3 regions of the Exiguobacterium sp. ZOR0005 genome follow, and region 1 is predicted to be linked to each of the others. Evidence: riboswitches for the same ligand, from Rfam matches in the RefSeq annotation. Region 1 holds a riboswitch; each other region holds the start of a gene.
The links. Region 1 has a riboswitch for S-adenosylmethionine ahead of metK (methionine adenosyltransferase). Riboswitches for the same ligand answer to the same signal wherever they lie in the genome.
Positions count from the first base shown of each region.

Region 2: linked by a shared signal. The riboswitch ahead of L971_RS11810 (aminotransferase class I/II-fold pyridoxal phosphate-dependent enzyme) and the one ahead of metK (methionine adenosyltransferase) in region 1 are both predicted to bind S-adenosylmethionine.
Region 3: linked by a shared signal. The riboswitch ahead of L971_RS14450 (Na+/H+ antiporter NhaC family protein) and the one ahead of metK (methionine adenosyltransferase) in region 1 are both predicted to bind S-adenosylmethionine.

Region 1 is NZ_JTLB01000031.1:22,715-26,981, reverse strand. Features, by position in the region: gene L971_RS13085 (S9 family peptidase) at 1-373, shown strand, start outside; gene pckA (phosphoenolpyruvate carboxykinase (ATP)) at 407-1,978, opposite strand; SAM riboswitch class I at 2,295-2,414, shown strand; gene metK (methionine adenosyltransferase) at 2,545-3,753, shown strand; gene L971_RS13070 (hypothetical protein) at 3,796-4,267, opposite strand, start outside.
Region 2 is NZ_JTLB01000025.1:60,876-65,142, forward strand. Features, by position in the region: gene L971_RS11805 (iron-containing alcohol dehydrogenase) at 1-608, opposite strand, end outside; gene L971_RS11810 (aminotransferase class I/II-fold pyridoxal phosphate-dependent enzyme) at 605-1,780, opposite strand; SAM riboswitch class I at 1,858-1,960, opposite strand; gene L971_RS11815 (AI-2E family transporter) at 2,131-3,231, shown strand; gene L971_RS11820 (MFS transporter) at 3,492-4,267, shown strand, end outside.
Region 3 is NZ_JTLB01000039.1:2,107-6,373, forward strand. Features, by position in the region: gene L971_RS14445 (GGDEF domain-containing protein) at 152-1,831, shown strand; SAM riboswitch class I at 1,930-2,025, shown strand; gene L971_RS14450 (Na+/H+ antiporter NhaC family protein) at 2,098-3,381, shown strand; gene L971_RS14455 (TVP38/TMEM64 family protein) at 3,408-4,049, opposite strand.

The DNA.
Region 1 (4,267 bases):
TTTGGCCGCGGCGCGCCCGCTCACCTCTGTCACTTCATGGGCGGGGGTGACGAACTTGGCATGGACGTATGAAGAGCAGCGGACGATGCGTAAGATGCTTCGCCGCATGACCGGGGGCGACCCGGAGACGGCTAGCGAGGCGTATATCGAAAGATCACCGCTATTTAAGGAGTGGCAAGCCCCGACGCTGCTCATTCACGGTACCGACGATGAACAGGTGCGGTTGCGTCACGCGACGGCAGTCGCCGAAAAACTCGGGGCGCAAGCCGAGCTGTGGGTCGTGCCGTTCGCCCATCAACTGCCATTTTGGAAAAAGTGGGAGACGACGGAACGGGCGATGGATTGGATGATCGAGAAGACGACAAAAAAATGACTAGTGCCGCTCGAGGCACTAGTCATTTTTCTGTTAGAAGACGATCGGGCCGGCCGCGACGACCGACTCACTCGCTTTTGTGAATCGTTTGAAGTTGTCTTGGAACTTATGAGCGAGCGCTTTCGCCTCGACATCGTAACGTTCAGCGTCTTTCCACGTCTCCCGTGGATTGAGCACGTCTTGAGGCACGCCTGGGATGTCGAGCGGGATCTCCACGTTGAAAATGTCGTGCCGCATCGTCTTGACGTCACGTAGTTCACCGTTGACGGCCGCGTTCACCATCGCCCGTGTATAGGCGAGCTTCATACGCGATCCTTCTCCGTACGCGCCGCCCGTCCAGCCGGTGTTGACGAGATAGACGTCGACCTCATGCTTCTCGATCAACTTGCCGAGCATATCGGCGTAGCGCTCTGGTGCGAGCGGCAAGAACGGTGAGCCGAAGCAAGTCGAGAACGTCGCCTGCGGTTCGGTGACACCGCGCTCGGTGCCGGCCAGCTTGGACGTATATCCAGAGAGGAAGTGATACATCGCCTGTTCTTTCGTCAGCTTGCTGATTGGAGGCAACACCCCGTAAGCATCGGCCGTCAAGAAGACGATTGTGTTCGGATGACCGGCTCGCGACGGAAGCATGGCGTTATCGATGTAGTTGATCGGATATGCCGCGCGCGTGTTCTCCGTCAATGAGATGTTTTTATAGTCCGGGGACCGGTCATCGTTCAACACGACGTTCTCGATGAGTGATCCGAAGCGGATCGCATCATAGATTTGCGGTTCGTTCTCGCGTGACAAGTTGATCGTCTTCGCGTAGCAACCACCCTCGATGTTGAAGATACCGTCCGGTGACCAACCGTGCTCGTCATCCCCGATGAGGTGGCGTTCCGTGTCAGCAGAAAGCGTCGTCTTCCCAGTCCCAGACAGTCCGAAGAAGAGGGCTGTCTCATTCTCATCGTTGACGTTTGCCGAGCAATGCATCGAGAGGACGTTTTGCTCAGGCAACAGGAAGTTCATGACCGAGAAAATGGACTTCTTGATTTCGCCACCGTATTCTGTTCCCCCGATCAGAATTGTACGTTTGGCGAACGAGACGAGGATGAACGTCTCGGAGTTCGTCCCGTCAACGGCAGGATCAGCCTTATAACTCGGCGCATAGATGACCGTGAACGGGTCAAAGGCGCCTTTAGTCGGCCATTCCCGTAAGAACAACTGCTTGGCGAACAAGTTGTGCCATGCGTATTCTGTGATGGCCCGTACCGGTAACGTGTAATGTTCGTCAGCCCCGGCTGACGCCTCGAGGTAGTAGAGCTTGTCTTTCGTTTCGAGGTGGGCGAGCACTTTGTCGAGCAGTGCCGAAAACTTCTCTTCGGCGATCGGTTGGTTGACTGGACCCCAGTCGACCAAGTCGTTGCTAACTTCATCTTTCACGACGAATTTGTCCTTTGGTGACCGTCCTGTGAATTTGCCGGTACTGACGGATAAAGCCCCGTCTTTTGTCAGTACGCCTTCCCCGTTGCGAATGGCCTCTTCCACTAGTTGCGGAACCGTCAAGTTCCGTAATACATCGGCACCGTTAATTAATTCTTCGATTTTCAGGAGCGTTGTCGCCATCCCGAATCCCACCTTTCCCCTAAATAGATGTGGATGAAATAAGCATACTTCCGCGATTAATTAGTATGACGTTTTTATTATATGTGACACACTAATCAAACACAAGCGTTAATTCACTCTTTAAAGTAAGCGCTTTCTTACACTGTCATTCTAACATATTCTGTACCAGGTCATAGTACAAAAACGGAAACGGACAAAAAAATGTTTATTATTTCACAAACATAACTATTAGGAGGAATGTGAAAACTTTTACGAATTCAGTCGATACGCTTGACAGAACGGTACGGCATTTATATGATGGTCTTCGTAACGGATACTCTTATTCTGAGCGGTGGAGGGAACAAGGCCCTACGAAGCCCAGCAACCGTCCGATTTGTCAAAGTTATTCGGAAAAGGTGCTATCCTGAAGCGAAGCGTAAGCTTCGAACGATAAGAGGGTAAGGAAGAACGATTCAACCTTTCCCATTGAACGTGGCGAGAGGTTTTTTTCATTACCGTCCCAAAGCAACGCGTAAGGGGAACGAGTACCGTCCACACATCACCCTTATTATAGGAGGTTTTTCGAAATGGCAAACTTGAACCGTCGTCTTTTCACTTCGGAGTCCGTCACGGAAGGACATCCGGATAAAATTTGTGACCAAATCTCAGATGCGATTTTGGATGCGATTTTAGCTGAAGATCCAAACGCCCGCGTTGCGGCTGAGACATCTGTCACGACAGGTCTCGTGCTTGTAGCAGGTGAGATCACAACATCAACTTACGTGGATATCCCGAAAGTTGTTCGTGAAACAGTTCGTGAGATTGGCTACACACGCGCGAAATATGGTTTCGACGCAGAGACATGTGCTGTTTTGACGTCAATCGACGAGCAATCAGTCGATATCGCTCAAGGTGTCGACCAAGCACTCGAAGCACGTGAAGGTCAGATGACCGAAGAAGAACTCGACGCAATCGGCGCCGGAGACCAAGGTCTCATGTTCGGTTATGCGACGAAAGAGACACCGGAACTCATGCCGCTTCCGATCTCGATCGCACACAAACTGTCACGCCGTTTGGCGGAAGTCCGCAAGAACGGTACACTCGCTTACCTTCGTCCAGATGGTAAGACGCAAGTGACAGTCGAATACGACGAAGCGAACAACCCGGTCCGCATCGATACGATCGTCATCTCGACACAACACGCTGAAGACATCACGCTCGAGCAAATTCAAGCGGATCTTAAGAAACACGTCATCGATGCAGTCATCCCGACTGAGCTCATCGATGCCGATACGAAATATTTCATCAACCCGACTGGCCGTTTCGTAATTGGTGGGCCACAAGGTGATGCAGGTCTTACAGGACGTAAGATCATCGTCGATACGTACGGTGGTTACGCTCGTCACGGTGGCGGCGCGTTCTCTGGTAAAGATCCTACAAAAGTTGACCGTTCAGCAGCATACGCGGCTCGTTACGTGGCGAAAAACCTCGTCGCAGCTGGCCTTGCTGACAAAGCGGAAGTCCAACTCGCGTACGCGATCGGTGTCGCTCACCCTGTATCGATCGCGGTCGATACGTTCGGCACTGGTAAATTGAGCGAGACAGAGCTCGTTGAACTCATCCGTGAGAACTTCGACCTCCGTCCGGCCGGCATCATCAAGATGCTCGACCTTCGTCGCCCAATCTACAAGCAGACGGCAGCTTACGGCCACTTCGGTCGTACGGACGTTGAACTCCCATGGGAGCAAACGGACAAAGCAGCGGTGCTTGAAGAAGGCGCGAAACGCTTCGCTTAACCAAATGAAAGACGACCTTTCTCGTGAAAGGTCGCCTTTTTTTTATGATTTTGATGTTTGGTCAGTCGATGTACCGTCTTGTCCGAGCGCGGTATCTTTCGCCTCGACGACTTTCTCGCCGATGTCTTGCAAGTCGGCTCTTGCTTCTTGCGCCGTTTCGACGACTTTATTCACGTCTTGCTTGACCGTCTCGGCTTCACCGGCGACTTTCTCGTACACGTTTTGTACGTCTGTCGCGACTTCTTGGATGATGCCTGAGGCGGATTTCACTTGATCGATCACTTGTGACGCTTTACCGGCCGGATCTTCTTTCACCGTGTCGACGAGTCCACCGACCGAAGCTTTCGCATTCGTGAGCGATTGTTTCGTGTTCTCACGGTTCGATGAGCTGAGCATGGCGATCAAACCGCCGACGAGGGCACCGAGCAACATACCGGTGACGACGTTGATCTTCGGGCCGCCCGACTCGTGCTGGTCAAACTGACGGTTCGGGTTGTTAGGTTGTGTGTCATTT
Region 2 (4,267 bases), on a different contig from region 1:
CGGAAGGCGGTCTCGGTTAGCTCGATTTCGAGCAGACGATGACATTGCTTGGAGAGCGCGATTCCGGCATCGACACCCGCAACGGTCGAGGTATCACCGCTCAAATAGCGGGCCTCATAGAACTTCGCGACCGTGTCGATGACCCCGGCTCGGTAATAATCGAACGGTGAAGACGCGATGACCCGGGCGTCGACGATGACGCGTTCGATGATGACACGGAATACGTCGTACCGGTCGTAGCTCCCGTCTTCCCGGTACACGACGCTGAGCGGGGTGAACGCCGCACAGTTAGAAGCGAGCGTCGGGATGACGATGAGCGGGACGCCGTTGCGCACGGCGACGAGCTTGGCCGTGTCGACGAGCTTGCCGCCACCGATGGCGACTAAGACGTCCGCTCCGTCAAGGTCGACTCGGTCCGCCTCGCGATCCGTGCACTCGCCTGCGAACGATGTTGCCGGATACGCCTTCAAAGAAGGAAGCAGCCGTTCGACGACGGGGTAGCCGTGTCGCCCGCGCAACACATGCACCCGGCGGCCTCCGATCAGTTCGCCGAGCCGATCGAGGGCATCGTCGTCGTGGTCATACTCGAGGACGGCTTGACGAATCATGCCCGCACCTCCTCATAAGCGGCGAACAGCTGCTCGATGCGCGCGACGGCCTCGTCAATCTTCGGTTCCGGCGAGACGAGGCCGAACCGGACGTACTGTTCACCTTCCGCGCCGAAGAAATATCCTGGCGTCACCGCGACGCCTGCCTCATGGAGCAACTTCTGCGAAAACGACTTGGCATCTCCCTCCGGCACTCTCGCCCAGACGAAGAATGAACCTTTCGGGGCCGGGACGTCCCAACCGGCTCGACGCAACCCGTCCACCAATCGGTCCCGCCGAGCCTCGTATAGACGGGCCAGGTCATCGCGGACGGATTTTGGTGACTCGAGCGCTGCGACCGCCGCCTCTTGGATGGCCGAGAAGACGCTGACGTGGACGTGGTCTTGATACGTGTTGATCGCCTCGATGATATCCTTGTTGCCGACGGCGAAGGCGACGCGCCAGCCAGACATGTTGAACGCCTTCGACATCGTGTACACTTCGATGCCGACCTCTTTCGCCCCGTCGGCTTGAAGGAAGCTCGGCGGGACATGGCCGTCAAAGCCGATACTGCCGTAGGCGAAGTCGTGGACGACCATCAGTTCCCGCTCCTTGGCGAATTGCACCGTCTCCTCGAAAAAGCGTGGCGTCGCGACGGCGCCGGTCGGATTGCTCGGGTAGTTCAAATACATGAGCCGCGCCCCGTGCGTGTCGAGCGTCTCGTAATCCGGAAGAAAATCGTTGTCTTCTGTCAAGACGAGGTCGTGGACGCGCGCCCCGGCGAGCCGGGCCCCGGAGATATAGTCCGGGTAGCCCGGGTTCGGGAGCAGGATGCCCTCCCCTGGTTCAAGGACGCATTGTGGGAGCGTGATCAGGCCCGATTTCGACCCGATCAAAATTGCGACCTCGCTCTCGGCATCGATCTCGACCCCGTACTCGTTCAAGTAGAACGTCGCCACCGCCTGTTTCAAACGGCTTTGCCCACGGAATGGGCCGTACTGATGCGTGTCCGGATTCGCGAGCGCCGTCTCGAGCGCCTCACAGATCGGCTTTGGCGTCGGCAAGTCCGGCGTCCCTTGTCCGAGCCGGATGATGTCGGCCCCGGCCTGTTCGAGCGCGACCACTTCTTTCGCGAGCCCGACGAAATGTTGGGGTGGTAAAGTTTTAAGTAAGTTTGAACGTCTGTCTGCCATGGATGGTCCTCCTATGCAAAAAACACCCCTTTCCACGGAAAGGGGTGTCGAGATACGGACGTATTCAAACAACCACCTTCCCATCTCTCAAGGTCACCTTGCTGGAATTAGCACAGTATTGGTATACAATCTGTTGCTGAAGCTTCATCGGGCCAGTCCCTCCGCTTCTCTTGATAGAAAGTGTTTATATGCGATTTATGTGTAATATGTCCTTTAGTAAACCAAACGTTACCAATCCTGTCAATCCTTATTTTGAAAATTGCTATGGCCTCTTGAAACCCTGAAAAAAAACGGTCATAGTAAAAGAAGAACGTTATTCTGAAAAAAATATAGGATGAGGGGATGGACTAGTGGAGCTAAACCGTCAGTTGATTTGGAAATTAATTGTGATCGGCCTAATCTTTCTCGTCTTATGGCGAGTCATCAGTGAGCCGGACACGATCTCTCGCGTCTTACAATACACGTTTCAACTGTTGACGCCCGTCATCATGGGAATCGCCATCGCCTTGTTGTTGAACACGGTCCTTTCTTATATGGAAGAGCGGTTCGCACTGAAACGATATCAAGGGCTGTTGATCGTCTACGTGACGTTCATCGGGTTGCTCGTCATCTCGGCCGTGACGCTGTTCCCGCGGATATATTCGAGTGTCTCGTCGCTCATCGAGGAGCTCCCGTTTTACATTCGCCAAATCGATGGGTTCTTAGGGCAGTTGAACACGTTTTTACACGATTATAACGAGACGATCGCTCAGACGCTCGACTTCAAACGATTCGAGGAACGTTACTCCGGTTGGGTCGAGGCGGCCGTATTGTCCTCGGTCAGCTACGTCTCGAGCTTCACGATGACGCTCATCAACTTCTTGATCGGCATCGTCATCTCGATCTACTTGTTGAAAGACAAGGAAGTGTTCGCCCGCATGTTCAAGCGTCTGCTGTATGCGATGTTCCCGGTCGCCACGGCGAAGACGACGATCGACATCTTCCAGGAGATGGACTATATCTTCAAGCGCTATATCATCGGCAAGTCACTCGACTGCCTCATCATCGGTGTGATGGCCGTCGTCGGTCTCCTCGTTATCGGTGCACCGTACGCGCTCTTACTCGGTGTCATCATCGGGATCCTGAACTTCATCCCGTACGTCGGCCCGCTCCTCGGCATGATCCCGGCGTTCATCATCACATACTTCTATGACCCGTTCACGGCCGTTCTCGTCTTGGTATTCATCTTCTTGCTACAACAGTTCGACGGATTGTGGCTCGGACCAAAGATACTCGGCGACAGCGTCGGCATCACCCCGTTCTGGGTCATCACCTCGATCATCATCGGCGGCAGTTTGTTCGGCCTCGTCGGGATGTTCGTCAGCGTGCCGGTGACGGCGATGATTCAAGTCATCTTGTCGCGGCTCATCGATTACCGGCTCACCCGCAAGAACTTGAACGAGCTCCTGTAGCTAGAGAAATGTGTTGACATATTGAAACTATCTGTCATACATTTGAAACGTAGACACACGACATTCACGAAAGGAGGCTGCCCCATGTCAGTCATGAACGTACCACAAACGAAACTTCATATTGACGGGCGGGCGCCTCGACTTTTCTGAAAAAGATCGGTTTTGCCTGCCCATCCGTGGCATGCGCAAATTTAAAGGGACGAGTATGCTTCCGTGCATGCTGCGTCCCTTTTTACTTTCTCAGAAACAGGTGAACCCGTATGTATCAATCACTCAAGCGGCTCGACCGCAACATTTGGATCCGTTTTCTCGGGGAGACGATCACCGGCGTCATGATGTTCATGATCGCCCCGTTCCTCGTCCTCTACTATAGTGACAAGCTCGACAGTTACGTCCAAGTCGGGATCATTTTGGCGACCGGACCGATCATGGCGCTCATCGGCTCGGTCATCGGCGGACGTTTCGCGGATATCTATGGCCGCAAGCCCGTCATGATGATCGCCATCATCGGGGATGCGCTCGCACTCGTCGGCTTCGCCTTCGCCGACTCGTTCTGGCCGTTGTTGCTTCTAAACGCGATGCTCGGTTTGACGAATTCACTGTTCCACCCGGCTGCGAGCGCCATGGTCGCCGACGTGACCGAACCGGAGCAGTTGAACGAAGCGTTCGGCTTGCTCCGCATGGGGCACAACATCGGGGCCGCGTTCGGTCCGCTCCTTGGCAGTGCCGTCCTCTTCCTCGACCGACAATATATCTTTTTCGCGGCGGCAGTCGTGTTCGGGATCTATGCGCTCGTCCTGGCCAAATGGATTCGTGAGACGTTGCCGGAGACGACCGAGCACGAGACGTTGTCGAACCAAGACGTGTTGCGCGTCTTCGCCCAGGACCGCGTCTTCCTCGTCTTCATTTTCGCCGGCGTCTTCATCTCGATGGGCTTTGCCATCGTCGAGAGCATGTTGCCGCTATTCTTGCGAGAATCGTTCCCGACGTTCACGGACCGGCAAAACCCGTTCGCATACTTGCTCGCCTTGAACGG
Region 3 (4,267 bases), on a different contig from region 1:
CTATGTGGTTGAAAAGCAATTTCATTATAGAGGATAATTCATATAGACTCAATGCTAGAATTCGGCCATTATGAGGAATAGGCAGGACTGCCGCCTCATCATGCCGAATTTTTTACGATACATAATCGACTTTTCCCACATAGGAGGGGCCATGAACCATTTCCGTAAGATGTCTGCCCTCGGCTGGGGTATTTGGAGTGCTTTTGTACTTTTGACGATCACACTGTTTGCGACAGGCGTATTGAACGCGCCGGCCATCGAGCCGTTGCCGTTCATCTTGATCGCCTTGCTCGTCATCATCTTCCAACTCGACTCCATCGAGCGCAAAGGCGTCTATTTCACATTTTCTGAAAGTATCGTCCTGATTATCTTTTTATTCTTTGACTTTGAGACAGCTCTGTTCGTCAACCAAATCGGGTTGCTCGTCTTCCAGTTCGTCAACTTGAAGCCGCGCGTCGCGCTCCGGCGCTTCCGTTTCACGTATCCGTGGAACGCTATCACGTCTTTTCTAGAACTAGCGATTCCGGCGAGCGTCTACTTGGCGCTCGGTGGTGAGACGGGGCTCGGTTTTTACACGCAAGACTCGTTCCTCCCCGTCGCCGGGTTGATTGCCGCCATCGTATTGAATACGGTACTGCAGAAGTACCAAGTCGGTTGGTGGTTCCGGGTCGACGTGCCGGTCCGCGACTTCTTGAACATCGCGTTTTATACGTATATCGTCAGTCTCGTCTTCATCTTTGCGGCTTCCTTCTTCCGCGAGACGAACTTGCTCGTCGTCAGTAGCATTGCCGCCGCGCTCACGTTCTTCATCAAACGACTGTTGATTCAAAAAGGACGACAAGACGCGTTCAAATCGCTCATCGAACAGTACGATGAAGCAAAAGAAGCCGTGTCGCTGTCGCAAAGCGAGGCGCAAGCCATCGAAGTGTTCCTCAGTCAATGCGAACGGTTGAATCAATACGACGCCGGTTTCGTCGAGTTCACGGTGTTCGATCGATCGCTCTATTTCGATTTAAAGACGCGCCAACCGATCGAACGTCCCCGCGTCTTCGATTTGCTCGAATCGACGTATCCGAACGAATCGTCCGTCGAGTATGAGATGCGTTTCGAGTGGGACGCACCGATGTCAGATGAGTTCCACGACGACTACCACAGCTTCATCTCTGTCCGCTCCGAGGAAATCGAAGGGATTCGCACGTGGATCGTCATGGCCGGCGAGCACGTCTACGGCTATCCGCTGATCATCCAGCGCGAAATCGTCAAACTGCTCAAGTCGTTCAATCGAACGATCAGCCGTTGCCACGAACGGGATCGCCTCTATACAGAGAGCCGGACGGACAGCTTGACGCTCCTCGCGAACGCCCGGGCATTTTATGAATATGGGATTCAACAAATCTCAGACGCTTCTATGTATCCGATCTCGGTCGCAATGCTCGATATCGATTTTTTCAAAAAAATTAACGACACACATGGCCATCAAGTCGGCGATGGCGTGCTTCAAGAATTTGGCCGTCGCATCCGTCAGGCGCTGCGGACCGATGACTTCGCGGCCCGTTATGGCGGAGAAGAGTTCATCTTGTTGCTCAATCATTGCGACGTCGACCAGGCCGTCGAAATCGCTGAACGCATTCGCCAAAAGATTGAAGACAAGCCGTTTTATGTCGAGGGAATCGCGATTCAAGTGACCGCCTCGATCGGGGTCGACACGATTCAGGCGTTCGGTGACAAACGACTCGATGACACGATTCGCAACGCCGACCGGGCGTTATACGTCGGCGGCAAGTACGCCGGGCGCAACCGAGTCGCCCACTACAACTATTTGACGACTTGATCCGCCCCCACGCTCACAGAGCGTGGGGATTTTCTATTGACAAACCGATTCGAAACAGATAGGTTAGGGAACGTGTCTTATAACTTAATCATACGACTTTTTTATCACGAGAGACGGAGGGACTGGCCCTGTGAAGTCTCGGCAGCGGGGAACCTGTGCCAAATCCAGCGAGCGCTCTGCTCGAAAGATGAAAAAAGTGTTTCTTGTAAAAGAGGGCCTTTTTTCAAAAAGGCTCTCTTTTTATTTTTATGAATGAGGTGAAACGATTGGAACAACCGACAGCTAACAAATGGGCACTGTTGCCCTTACTCGTCTTTCTCGTCTTCTTTATCGGGGCCGGGATTTACTATGGCGATTTTTACAAATTCCCTGTATTGATTGCGGCACTCATCGCCTTGATCGTCGCGGCGATGATGACGAAAGGAAGTGTCACGCAAACCGTCGAGCGCATTGCGCAAGGCGCGGGCAACCCCGGCATTTTGATTATGATCTTTATTTTCCTGCTCGCCGGGGCGTTTTCGAACGTTGCCGGTGAGATCGGGGCGATTGACGCGACCGTCAACGCGGCGCTCACGTTGTTGCCGCCATCGCTTCTTTTGAGTGGCCTGTTCGTCATCGCGGCCTTCATCTCAATGGCGATGGGCACATCGACCGGGACCATCGCGGCGCTCGCCCCGATTGCCCTCGGCATCCATGAAGAGAGTGGGGTCAATATCGCCATCGCCGCAGCTGCCGTTGTTGGCGGAGCCATGTTCGGAGATAACTTGTCGTTCATATCGGACACGACGATCGCGGCGGTCCGGACGCAACGGACGAACATGCGCGACAAGTTCCGCACGAACTTTTGGATCGTCTTGCCGGCGGCCGTCATCACGACGGTTCTCCTCGCCGTCTTGTCGAGCGGAGAATCGACGATTGAAGTCGCTGCTTTTGAATGGTATAAGCTCATCCCTTATCTCGCCGTCATCGTCCTCGCCTTGACGGGGTTGAACGTCATCCTCGTCTTGCTCGGCGGCATCGTGTTGACCGGGATCATCGGTCTGCTTGACGGAACCTTGTCCGTGACAGCGTTCGTCACGGCGATGGCCGACGGGATGATCGGGATGGCAGAGATTTCGATTTTGACGCTCTTCATGGGCGGGCTCGTCGGACTCATCTCGCATAACGGAGGGCTCACTTATTTGCGAGACGCCCTCACTGCCCGCATCCAACAACGGGCCGGCGCCGAGTGGAGCATCGCCGGGCTCGTCAGTGCGACAAACGTCGCCACGGCGAACAATACGATTTCAATCCTTGTCGCCGGGCCGCTCGCGGCGAACATCGCCGACACGTATGACATCGAACGGAAGAAATCGGCGAGCGTGCTCGATATCTTCTCGTGTGGCGTACAAGGGCTTCTCCCGTACGGAGCCCAATTGCTCATCGCCGCCGAATTGACGAACACGGCATCACCGGCTCTCGTGCCGTACATGTTTTATCCGTTCCTCTTGTTCATCTGTGGCGGACTGGCGATTGCCTTCAACTTCCCGCGCTTCAAGAAGCGGGCCTGACAAAAACGACCTTGTGAAGCATGACTTCACAAGGTCGTTCTTTTTGCTTCGAGTTCACGTTTGAGCTGTTCGTTGCGTTTTTTGAAGGCGCGCCGTTTAAGAAGTTCTTCAAGTCCGCGGCTGATTGCCCATAAGACGAGCAACAACAGGCCGAGCATCGACAAGCGGAACGGACTTTGGATAAATTCTTCCCATTGGTCACCGATCACTGAGAAAATCAAGACGACAAGCAGTTTCCCAAACCCGGCTGCCATGATGAACGTCCGAAGCGGCATTTGAATGAGCGCGAGTAAGTACGTGATCAGACTGACTGGGATGAACGGCAACGAATACAAGAACCCGAGTGAAACCGGGCTCATATGGTTGATCCGTTCGAGCCAGTAGACGCCTTTCTTATGTTTTTCAAGCCAGCGCGTCATCGGTTTGCGGAACACGTAGCGGACAGCTGAGAAGACAAGAATTGTCCCGAGCAAACTGCCGACCCATGATAATAACGCCCCGAGCAGGAATCCATATGTTGCCGCGTTCGCTGAAATGATGAGGACAAGTGGAAGAAACGGAAAAATCGCTTCTAAGAACGGGGCGCCGAGACCGGCCCACGGCCCCCCCGGCAACTCTTGAAGCCATTCAATCAATTGGATGATCCACTGTTCGAGAGATGTGAGCATATGAGTTTCCACCTTCGGCTTTCGTTACTCTGTTTTACCCGAATTCGTGCCACAGGACACATCCCCCTGCCGTGTTCAAAAAAAATTAAAAAGTATTTGCGAAATTTCGCTGTGATATCTATCATATAATAATGGACTTGTGGTTGCAGGCAAGCCCATTCGTCGAACGACACAACCCAACGTTCGTTTTCCTGCAAAAAACTGAACACAGGGGAGCA